One region of the Oceaniserpentilla sp. 4NH20-0058 genome, then DNA from elsewhere that is predicted to be linked to it. Evidence: predicted binding sites of a transcription regulator. Region 1 holds the regulator's gene; the other holds the start of a gene.
The links. Region 1 encodes sigma-54, which starts transcription at its own class of promoters, with help from an activator protein. Its sites were predicted from a motif close to TGGCACNNNNNTTGCTNT; they were not measured.
Positions count from the first base shown of each region.

Region 1 (5,825 bases):
TCCTCAGGATAAGACAGAACCGCTTCAATACGCGCTCTGTCTTGTGAGTCCATTGTGGTAAGGACTTCTTGGGTCACTGTATGAGGCAGTATTTGAAGTAAATCGGCCACGTCGTCTGTATCTAAGTCAGACATGGCGTTGGCCACTTCTTCAACACTCATTCGGTTCAATAACCAGCTTTGCAGCTCATCATTCAGGTGTTGAAGAACTTCACCTTCATTTTCTTCATCAATTAAGTCCCAAAGTAAATTACGCTCTTTTGGGGGGGATGATTCAAGCAGGTGGGCAACATCGGCAGGTTGTAAATCACTATTTAGGATACGGCGCACTTGTGCCAAAGCACCGCTTTCTAGAGCGGCACCTAGATGGACAAGTTTATTGTGCTTATGTTCGCCCCTAGCCATAGTGGGTTCCCTTTAGATCAGGGGTTGATTGTACCGATAAAGCGAGTATCAGGCTACGACCCCTTGTTTAAAAAGTGTAGCCTAGTGAGCTGATTTATTTGAGGTTTTATTGAGAGGAAAGGTTATTCGCCTTCACCAAAGAAGTCGTTAATTAACTCTATTAATGCATCCATGGCCGCTTGTTCGTCATCGCCATTAACTTTTAATAGAACTTCAGAGCCTTGGCTGGCTGCTAGCATCATCACGGACATAATGCTTTTTCCGTCTACTTCTTTCCCATTGAAGCTAATTTTAACTTTACTGGAAAACGCGGATGCGGTGGATACCAACTTAGCGGCGGCGCGTGCGTGCAAACCCAGTTTATTTATTATTGTTGCAGAGTTTTCAAGCATGATAGTAGGTGTAAAAATGAGTAATGACTTACCATATCCAGCAAATGAGTTGATGTCCAGCGTTAGCGCATGGAATTCAGCGTATTATTGATTGAGCTCGCGGTGACGTACTTGAACATTTGGGTAAATCTCTTGGTAGGCGTTAAAAAGCCGTTCAGCCATATACACACTTCGGTGTTGTCCGCCAGTACAGCCAATACTGACTGTCATATAGGTGCGATTATTAGCTTCAAATTCAGGTAACCAGTTTTGTAAGAACCCTTGTATGTCATTGAACATCTTATTGACGGAGTCTTCATCTTTTAAAAATGTTTGTATTTTTACGTCTTGTCCTGTGTATTGACGCAAACTTGGGTCCCAATAGGGATTAGGTAGGCAGCGTACATCGAACACTAAGTCACTATCTTTAGGTATGCCGTGTTTGAAACCAAATGATTCAAACAACAATGACATTTCATTTTCTTGTTTTTGGACCACTCTTTCTTTAATTAAGCTTCTTAATTGATGCATGGATAGGTGAGTGGTATCGACGGTTAAGTCCGCTAAATCGGCGAGGTTGTGAAGCAGAGCTTTTTCGCGCTCAATGGCATCCAGTAACGGTACATCTGGCCCTGTTAATGGGTGTTTTCGTCTGGTGGCACTGAAGCGGGTTAATAAGGTGTCTGTGTGGGCATCCAGATAGATGATTTCTAGTTCGCATTGCTTGCGGTCAAGTTTATCAAGAATAATGGAAAAGTTAGCTAGGTCAGTTTGATTGTTGCGCGCATCAATGCTTACGGCAACACTGGTAAGTTGTGATGATTCGCTCTGTATTTGATCCAGTAGGTTTTGCAGTAAAGCCACTGGTAGGTTATCGATACAATAAAACCCAAGATCTTCTAATAGATCAAGGGCGGTACTTTTCCCTGAACCACTACGACCACTTATGACCACGAGTTTCATAATTAAACCTTTTATTTATGCGGTGGCGAGCTGGTAAAGTTCACGTTGGCTTTTTGCTGAGCGAAGTTGCTCTCGATAGGTTTCTTTGCTGAATTTTTGTGCAAGCATACTGAGGGTCTGTAAATGCTGCTCGGTGGCTTCGGCGGGCACTAAAAGCACAAACACAATATCAACGGGCTGACGATCAATGGCGTCATAGTCGATGGGCTCATCTAAAATAAATAGTGCGCCTACCGTGTCGATACATTCTTCTAAGCGAGAGTGGGGAATGGCGATGCCCTCTCCGATGCCGGTGCTTCCCAGCTTTTCTCTTGTAATGAGTCGTTCATAGATGTCATCAGCCTGAGCGTCCTCAATGTTGGATGCTAAAAACTGGCTAACATGCTGAATGAGTTTCTTTTTACTACTGCAGTGCGCACCCAATTGGGTGCGCTCAAGATTAAGAATATTTGAAATACTTGAAGTCATATTGAATCAGTGGTTATTTCCATGACGGTGATTAACCATCTTTTCTTTGTGCTTAAGCAGTTGGCGGTCTAGTTTATCCGTCATGCTGTCGATAGCGGTGTACATGTCTTCGCTATCTGCGTTGGCGTGTAAATCGGCGCCAGCAGCATGGATGGTGGCTTCTGCCTTTTGGGCGAGCTTTTCTACGGTCAGGGTGACTTGTACATTGGTTATGTTATCAAAGTGACGCTCAAGCTTTTCCACTTTAGACTGAACGTAATCCTTTAAGGATTGAGTCACTTCAACATGATGGCCGCTGATATTAATTTGCATAGATGGCTCCTACTGTCGGCACTCCAGTTCCAGAGTGCGTGAATATGCTGATAATCTAATAAATAGTTTATCGGCGAAAACTCGTTTATTCGCCATATACTAATGGCTAAACCAAGCGTTTCCGTTCGTTTGACGGTGGAATGTGCATCGCCTCACGGTACTTGGCTACAGTTCTACGTGCAACCTTGATGCCTTCTTCTTCTAACATGTTGGCAATTTTGCTGTCGCTTAAAGGCTTTTTAGCACTTTCGACTGAAATGAGCTTTTTAATCATAGCTCTAATTGCGGTTGATGAGCACTCTCCACCACTGGTGGTACTCACATGGCTAGAGAAAAAGTACTTCAACTCGAAAATACCGGCCGGTGTATGCATGTATTTTTGAGTGGTAACACGAGAAATGGTGGATTCATGCATGCCTACTGCCTCGGCAATGTCATGCAGAACCAAGGGTTTCATTGCTTCATCCCCTTGTTCTAAAAAGTCTTGTTGATACTCAACGATTTTCATGGCCACTTTAAGCAAGGTTTCGTTACGGCTTTGTAAGCTTTTAAGAAACCAGCGGGCTTCCTGTAAGTGATCCTTGATGAAATTGTTGTCTGCGCTGCTGTCAGCGCGCTTCACCATTGATGCGTAGTGGTCATTGATGCGCAATTTAGGGGCAATTTCAGGGTTTAATTCAACACGCCACTCACCTTTGATTTTACGAACCATAACATCAGGTATGACGTATTCGCTGGTTTGTGGATCAATTTGTGAGCCTGGGCGTGGATTTAATTCTTGTATGCCTCGAATAACCACTTTTAGCTCGTCTTCTTTGACTTTTAATTTACGCATAAGTGCTGCGTAATCTTTAGAGCCTAATAAGTCGATGTATTGATCGATTAAGGTTTGAGCTAATGGCAACCATGGTGTTTCAATGGGTAGTTGGCGCAGTTGCAGTGATAAGCATTCTTGTAAATCACGGGCACATACACCGCTAGGCTCAAATTGTTGGAGTAAATGTAATACGGCTTCTACTTCGTCTAGTTCAATTTCAAGCTCTGGGTTTAATGACCCAACAATGTCTTCAAGATCAACTTTTAAGTAGCCGTCATCGTCCACACCTTCAATGATGTTGATGGCAATTAGGTGATCGTTTTCTGACATAGGAGTTAGGTTAAGCTGCCATAATAGGTGATCACGTAGATCATCAGTACTGCCGTTTCGGCTATCCATGTCAAAATCATCACCAGATGATGAGCCTGAGTGGCTTTCTGTCATGGATGTAGGGGCAGCGGAGGCTTGCCAAGTATCGTCCCATTCACTGTCGGTAGACAGTTCGTCCGGAATGTTTTCATTCCAGTCATCGGCGGCGGTTGGCTCATCCGATTGGGTTTCTTCTACTGGTTGGGTAGTTTCTTGTTTGTCTTCACTTTGTGAGTTGATGTCTTGATTGGCATCGCCTTCAAACTCTTCATCTACATCGAGCAAAGGGTTTGAGTCCAGAGCGTTTTGAATTTCTTGCTGCAGATCTAGGGTAGAAAGCTGAAGTAAACGGATGGCCTGTTGCAGCTGAGGAGTCATGGTCAGCTGCTGACCCATTTTAAGTTGGAGCGAGGCTTTCATATAATACTGCTTAATCCCATGTCACTTTGACTTGTTACCCTGAATATACAAGATTACAACTTAAAGTCATCACCTAAATAAATATCTTTGACTTGCTGATTTGATAAAACATCTTCAGCAGAACCTTCTGCGATAATGTGACCATTACCCACGATATAAGCTTTCTCACAAATATCAAGGGTTTCTCGAACATTGTGGTCGGTTATCAGTACACCTAAACCGCGTTTCTTCAGTTGTTTTACGATACTTTTTATATCTCCCACTGATATGGGGTCAACCCCTGCAAAGGGTTCATCCAAAAGTATGAAGGATGGTTCTGCAGCAAGCGCACGAGCTATTTCAACACGGCGTCGTTCACCACCTGAAAGGGCCATGCCCAAGCTGTCTCGAATATGTTGGATGTGGAATTCATCTAACAGTTTTTCAAGTTTTTCCTTACGTTCAGTATGGCTCAATTCTTTGCGAGTTTCTAATATGGCCATAATATTATTTGCAACGGTTAACTTACGAAAAATTGATGCTTCTTGTGGTAAGTAGCCGATACCTTTTTGCGCGCGGCCATGCATAGGTAAATTGGTGATGTCGGTGTCGTCAATTAAAACACGGCCTTTATCTGAGGCAACTAAGTTGACGATCATGTAAAAACAGGTGGTTTTTCCCGCGCCATTTGGGCCAAGTAATCCAACAATCTGCCCACTTTCAATGGACATGGAAACGTCTTTAACAACTTGTCTTGGCCCGTAGCTTTTGGCTAAATTCTGAGCTTGCAATTTTGCCATGGATTTAGGATTCCTTGTCCTGTTTAGGCTGAATTACCATGTGAATACGGGTGTCTTCTTGTGGGCTTTCAGCTTTTACTTTTTGTTCGTTTATTGAATACACAATTTTCTCGCCTGAGAATACATTACCCTGTTTCTCTAAACCTGCATGTTTTAATAACGTTAATTGATCACTTTGTGTATTGTAAATAATGGTTTCACCGTAGGCTAAGGTTTTGCCGTCATCAGCATTTATTATTTGTTCATATCGAGCGGGGGTACCTTGGGCTATGATTTCTGAAATGCCATCAGGGCTGCGCTTGAGTGTGATTTTCTCGGCTTCAATATTCAATGAGCCTTGTTGCATTTTTACGTTACCGGAATAAATGACTTCCCCTTTTAGCTTATCTAAAGAAGCTTGGTCACTGGCGATCCGAATTTCTTGTTGGCGATCATCCGGTAGTGCCCAGCTTAACTGAGTTAATAGGAGTAAACTAAAAAATATTTTAAGGTGCTTTAGGTACATGGCGTCCTCTGACTTGCGACTTAAAATTAACCAGTTGTTTGTCTAATAAAATGGTCATTCCAATGGCGCTTAATTCGCTTGTATCGCTTTCAATTAGTACAGTTTGATCAGTGTCTGCGATCTTTTCTTGTAAGTCTATATTTAAGCTTTCGGTGGTTAGGCTAAAATCGTTTGCAGTAGATTGTAAGGGGACAATAATAACGTCCCCTTCTAACAATAGGTTTTGATCTTTTATCAGTTGACCATGGTTGCTCTTGATGCCCCATTTGGGAAGATTGTTTTCATGCAATAGCACGGCAGGAGCTTCAAGTAGGGTAATATCATCAGCAGGGTAGTGAGAGGCTTTGCGGGCAGCGATTTGTTGGATGAGGTTACCTTGTTCATCAAAAGACTCTGAGTTCAACCCCTCGATGATGT
Region 1 is NZ_BAABWE010000002.1:57,335-63,159, reverse strand. It holds gene mgtE (magnesium transporter) at 1-404, opposite strand, end outside; gene ABWV45_RS03460 (HPr family phosphocarrier protein) at 527-796, opposite strand; gene rapZ (RNase adapter RapZ) at 881-1,738, opposite strand; gene ptsN (PTS IIA-like nitrogen regulatory protein PtsN) at 1,754-2,206, opposite strand; gene hpf (ribosome hibernation-promoting factor, HPF/YfiA family) at 2,213-2,518, opposite strand; gene ABWV45_RS03440 (RNA polymerase factor sigma-54) at 2,625-4,124, opposite strand; gene lptB (LPS export ABC transporter ATP-binding protein) at 4,178-4,903, opposite strand; gene lptA (lipopolysaccharide transport periplasmic protein LptA) at 4,908-5,408, opposite strand; gene lptC (LPS export ABC transporter periplasmic protein LptC) at 5,389-5,825, opposite strand, start outside.

Region 2 (5,825 bases), on a different contig from region 1:
CTAAAGTATTAATGGCCTACTTGGATTAACTCAACTGTGCCATCTTCATTTACTTCAGCTACATGCCCTTTTGGCTCTTCAATAAACTGAACAGCAACAAAACACACAGCGGCACAACACGCAATCACAATGAAGAACGTACTGTAATCAACGAACGACAATACCGTTAAAAAGATTACCGCACCAACGTTACCATAAGCACCCGTCATACCGGCTATTTGCCCTGTCATGCTGCGCTTAACTAAAGGCACCATAGCAAATACGGCACCTTCACCGGCTTGCACAAAGAAAGAACAACACATAGTGGCAATAACCGCGAGCGGAATCCACCAAGTACCTTCAATTTGGCTTAACACTAAATAGCCTACGGTTAGACCACAAATTAGAATAGAAAGTGTTTTACGACGACCAAACTTATCACTTAACCAACCACCACCTGGGCGAGCGGCTAAATTCATGAAAGCAAAACCAGAGGCTAATAAACCAGCTGTAACAGCAGAAAGACCTTCAAACGTCTCTAAGAAGTAAAGCGGTAACATAGACACAACCGCCAGTTCAGAACCAAATGTCACAAAATAAGCTAACTGCAGAATCGCCACTTGCTTGAATTTATACTGCTGAATCTCAGGAACAGGTTCTGCTAGGTGCTCTTTATTCGCGTTAAAGATTTGTTTGGTTTGCACAAAAAACAACACCACTAACCCAACATAAATGAAATTCACAGCGAAATCAGATAAAAGACCTAGATTTGTAGGCGACAATTTCCAAGTTAATACCGCTAATGCGATATACATTGGAATATTCATGGCTAAATAGAAATACAGGTCTTTTTTATTGCTTACTTGTAAACCACCAGACTTCTTAGGCTTAAAGTATGTAGAACCTTTTGGTGTATTACGTGCCACTTTAAAGAATACAAAACCATACACAAAAGCAATCAGCGCTGTTGACATTAACGCATAACGCCATCCGTCTTCACCACCAAACATTAAAGCAACGGTCGGTAACAACATAGCAGAAGCCGCTGAACCAAAGTTACCCCAGCCACCATATATGCCTTCAGCAACACCCACCTCTTTAGCTGGGAACCACTCACCAACTAAGCGAATACCAATTACAAAGCCAGCGCCAACAAAACCCATTAAAAAGCGGAATAAAGCAAGTTGCTCATAGGTTTGTGATAACGCAAACGCCGTACACAATATGCCAGTAGCAAACAATAAGCCCGAATAAACATGACGAGGGCCAAACTTATCCACCAACATACCAATCACGATTCGAGCAGGAATGGTTAATGCCACATTTAATATAAGAAGAGCTTTCACCTCTTGCGTGGTTAGATCGAATGCTTCCTTAATGAACCCAATTAAAGGCGCATGGTTGAACCACACAACAAATGTTAAAAAGAAGGCAAACCAACTCACATGTAACATTTTTATTTTAGGCTCTTTCACCTTTAATATATTTAAACCTACGTCCGACATAGTACTGCTCCTAAAATAAACTCATTAATTGATTTAATTCACCCTTAGAGCAGTCTTCATGCCAAAACAGCATTTTCATTAAAAAATGTGCAATTTGACCCCAAAACACCTAAAAAAACCTAAAACACACAATTAAAGTGCACTCATTATTCTGAAAACCTTAAAAACAATCCAAAAAACCCCAGAACCGAGCACCATTTAAAACTTTAATGAACCTACATAGTGCACTCGACGCGCACCAAAAATACATGGGATTTTCAATCTTCGCCCTCTTTTAGCCCCACAGAAATCCGTTTTTTTTGCACCACCATGAAGAGTCCACTCAAAAGGCGAATCATTTTTGAATCACAATTGTGCATGACAACATTTTTTATAAGTTCTTATGAAAAAACGCCAACTTGGCATATGCGTTGCTCTATAGGGATATTGATGCAAAAAATATTTTTAAAAACTCACACACTATTAATTTAAAACTCACATTAATAATACAGGTAACTAAAAATGAAAAAGACTCTACTTGCTTCTAGCATTGCGGCCCTTGCCCTTAGCTCAAGTGTAAGTGTTCACGCAGAAAGCTTTGACGACATCGTAAAAGGCTCATCTGTTGATTTAAACTTCCGCTTCCGTACGGAGTCAGCAGACTTAGATAACGCAAAAGACGCTGCTCTTGCTAATACTCTAAAATCTCGCCTTACTTTTAAATCAGGCGAATACGCTGGCGTATCGGTAGTCATCGAAGGGGATAACGTATTTCACATTACAGATGACTTTGACGACAAAGAAAACGGAAACACTGAATACAACGTAGTTCTAGACCAAGAAACCACACAATTTAACCAAGCATATGCACAATACAATGGTTTTGACTCTACCGTTAAACTGGGTAATCAGCGTATTCTTTTAGATAACCAGCGTCACGTTGGTGGTGTCGGCTTCCGTCAAGATGAAGCAACTTTTGATGCAGTTTCGATCAAAAATACATCTATAGAAAACTTAATAATTTTTGCTGCAATTGCTAATAACCGCAACTTCATCACAAATGCAAACACTGAAGAATCTATAAGTTTATTAAATGCAAAATACAAAGTGAGCGATGATCTAGCCGCTACTGCTTACTATTACGGTATTGATGATGTTTACAATGCTGCTACTGGTGCAACCAACACAGGCGTAGATTTGGATACTTTTGGTATTCGAGCTGTAGGTAAAGCTTCAGGTTTTGGATATGAAGCGGAACTGGCAACACAAAATAAAACCACAGCCGCAGGTGGTGACTTCTCATCTCTGTACTACCATATTGCAGGCTCTAAAAAGATTGCAGATATAAAAGCCACTATAGGTATCGAAACATTCGGTAGCGATGATGGTGCCGCTGCATTTGGTACACCCCTAGGTACTAACCACAAATTCTATGGTTGGTCTGACACTTTCCTAACTGGTGCAGGTAATAACGGCATTCAAAACCTTTACGCTTCTGCTGTAACTAAAGTATCAGGTGTGAAATTAGTTGGGCAATATCATAACTTCACTTCTGTTGAAGGCAGTGACCCATTAGGTAATGAGTTTGGTTTTGTGGCAGCTAAAAAGTTTGGTCAATATGGTGCCAGCTTAAAAGTAGCCCACTATATTGCAAGTGATTTTGCTGAAAACCTTGCAAAGCCAAAAGTTGATACAACCAAAGTATGGCTAACCGCCACAGCTAAATTCTAGAACCTAACGCGGTAACATTGAAATGAGAGTGGCGCCTTGCGCCACTCTTCACTAAAAAGCAGTACCTTTTCCAAATCATTTAAAAGGATATTAGAATGAAAAGCTTCATTTTAATCATCGCATTAATCGCTAGCAGTTTTTCCATTCCAAGCTTTGCTGAAATCAACAGCTTATCTCAAGCTATTAACGAATCTGGTCGACTGCGTATGCTCAGCCAACGTATGGCTAAAGCGTATTTATTGAAAGCCATGGATATCCAACCTGAAAAAGCCCACGCACAATTTATTGCAAGCTTTAATAAGTTTGAAAATAACTTAAAAGATTTAACAGAATTCTCATCAATACATCTTGGCTCTCCAGCCGAAGTTGAAGCAACTCTTAAAGGCATAGAGATTCAGTGGTACCAATACAAATCTGAACTTAATAAAAACTCTAATGAGTTCACCGCTGAAAATATTCTCGTATTAAGTGATAATACATTAGCCGCCTGTGAAGCATTGGTAAAAGAGCTGGAAAAAACCGCAGAGCGAGACAGTGCTCGCTGGGTGAACATTTCTGGTCGTCAACGCATGTTGAGTCAACGCATAGCCAAGCTTTACAGTGCAATTAGCCTTTCTGGTAATGTGGCCCGCTATGATTCCGGCCTAAAACAAGCCATTCACGAATTTGACATTGCATTAGAAGAATTAATTCACAGCCCTGATAACACGCACTTTGTAAACCACAAATTGAGAAAGGTTTCGACTCAGTGGAATTTTTCAAAGCAAGGTTTTAAGATTTTAGATAAAGGCAATAGCACACCCTTAGTTATCTCTATGACAACCGAAAGTATTCTCAAACAAATGAATGATATTACGGCACTGTATGAGGAGATAGATAAAAACAAAAAGCTAAAGTCAGCAAGCTAATCCACTATTAGTACACTAAGTAAATATTCCAAGGGGTAAAAATAGGTAGACGCACCTTACAATGATTTTGAATGGTTATGCATCAATTAACACAAGCATATTATCAATATCATTTTCGTCATTACCTACCCCGAGGAGTTTCTAGCTCAATTAAACGACATTACGGCGCTCTAATAGAATATGGGCACAAGTATAAAATCCAGTTAATTCAATGGGCTTGTGCGCTCATTATTGTAAAAAACTCAGATGCACCTAAATCAACACCCTCACCTAACCCCATGATCTAGGCGCGCCCGTGCGCACCACAAAAAAGCAGACGCAATCACACCACATGCACCACCGCAGAACACAAACATCTAATATCTTCAATCCGGTGCGTGGTATTTGTACCAAATCCAGATAAAACCCTTATAAATCAACAAGATAAGCTATTGGCACGAGCATTGCTAAATAAAAACAAATTACAAAACTTAGCCCGCCACATAAATACGGCTTGGAGAGAGAAATGACTAACAAACAAAACCTCATCGTGATTGGTAACGGCATGGTGGGCCACAAATTTTTAGAAAGTTTAGTTGATTTAGAACAGGCTCAAAATTATGACATCACTGTTCTTTGTGAAGAGCCTCGTCCTGCTTATGACCGAGTGTACTTATCATCTTATTTCTCAGGTAAAGCAGCCGAAGACTTAAGCTTAGTAAGCGAAGGGTTCTTTGAGCAAAACAACATCAACATTAAACTAAATAGCAAAGCCGAACACATTGACCGTCAAGGCAAAACCGTTACTACTGAAAAAGGTGAAATCCTAAGCTACGACAAATTAATCTTAGCAACGGGTTCTTATCCGTTTGTGCCGCCTGTACCCGGCCATGAGCGTGAAAACTGTCTGGTATACAGAACAATCGAAGATTTAGAAGCCATCACAGCCGGCGCTAAAGGCTCTAAAGTGGGTGTGGTTGTAGGTGGTGGTCTTCTCGGCTTAGAAGCAGCAAAAGCACTGAAAGACTTAGGTCTAGAAACTCACGTTGTAGAATTTGCCCCTCGCCTAATGGCTGTACAAGTAGACGAAGCCGGTGGCAACCTGCTAAAAACCAAAATCCAAGAATTAGGTGTGCGTGTGCATACCAACAAAAACACACAAAACATCACCGACGGCGACAGCCACAAACATAAAATGGAATTTGCCGATGGTGAAAGCCTAGAAACCGATTTGATTTTATTCAGCGCCGGTATTCGTCCTCAAGATGCCATTGCTCGTCGCTGTGATATTGAACTTGGTCCTCGTGGTGGTATTCAAATTAATAACCACTGCCAAACCTCTGATGAAAACATCTACGCAATTGGTGAGTGTGCATTATGGGGTGGCATGATCTACGGCCTAGTAGCACCAGGTTACAACATGGCTAAAGTGGCTGCGCAGCACTTATCTCAAAGTGGCGATGCTACTTTTGAAGGTGCTGACATGAGCACCAAACTAAAATTAATGGGTGTAGATGTAGCCTCCATCGGTGATTGCCATGCACGCACTAAAGGGGCTCTTAGCTACGCCTACACAGATGAAGTAAACCAAGTTTATAAAAAAATCGTAGTAAGCGAAGACAAAAAACACCTGTTAGGTGCCGTCATGATTGGCGATGCTGAGGATTACGGCAACCTTCTACAACTAGCACTAAATAAAATTGAATTACCAAAAACGCCAGAAGCTCTGATCCTGCCTTCTCTG
Region 2 is NZ_BAABWE010000006.1:18,182-24,006, reverse strand. It holds gene ABWV45_RS09165 (NarK family nitrate/nitrite MFS transporter) at 9-1,484, opposite strand; gene ABWV45_RS09160 (alginate export family protein) at 1,986-3,194, shown strand; gene ABWV45_RS09155 (type IV pili methyl-accepting chemotaxis transducer N-terminal domain-containing protein) at 3,290-4,102, shown strand; gene nirB (nitrite reductase large subunit NirB) at 4,608-5,825, shown strand, end outside.
Region 2: a site for sigma-54 is predicted at 1,531-1,548, ahead of ABWV45_RS09165 (NarK family nitrate/nitrite MFS transporter). Genes of this name have one in related genera too.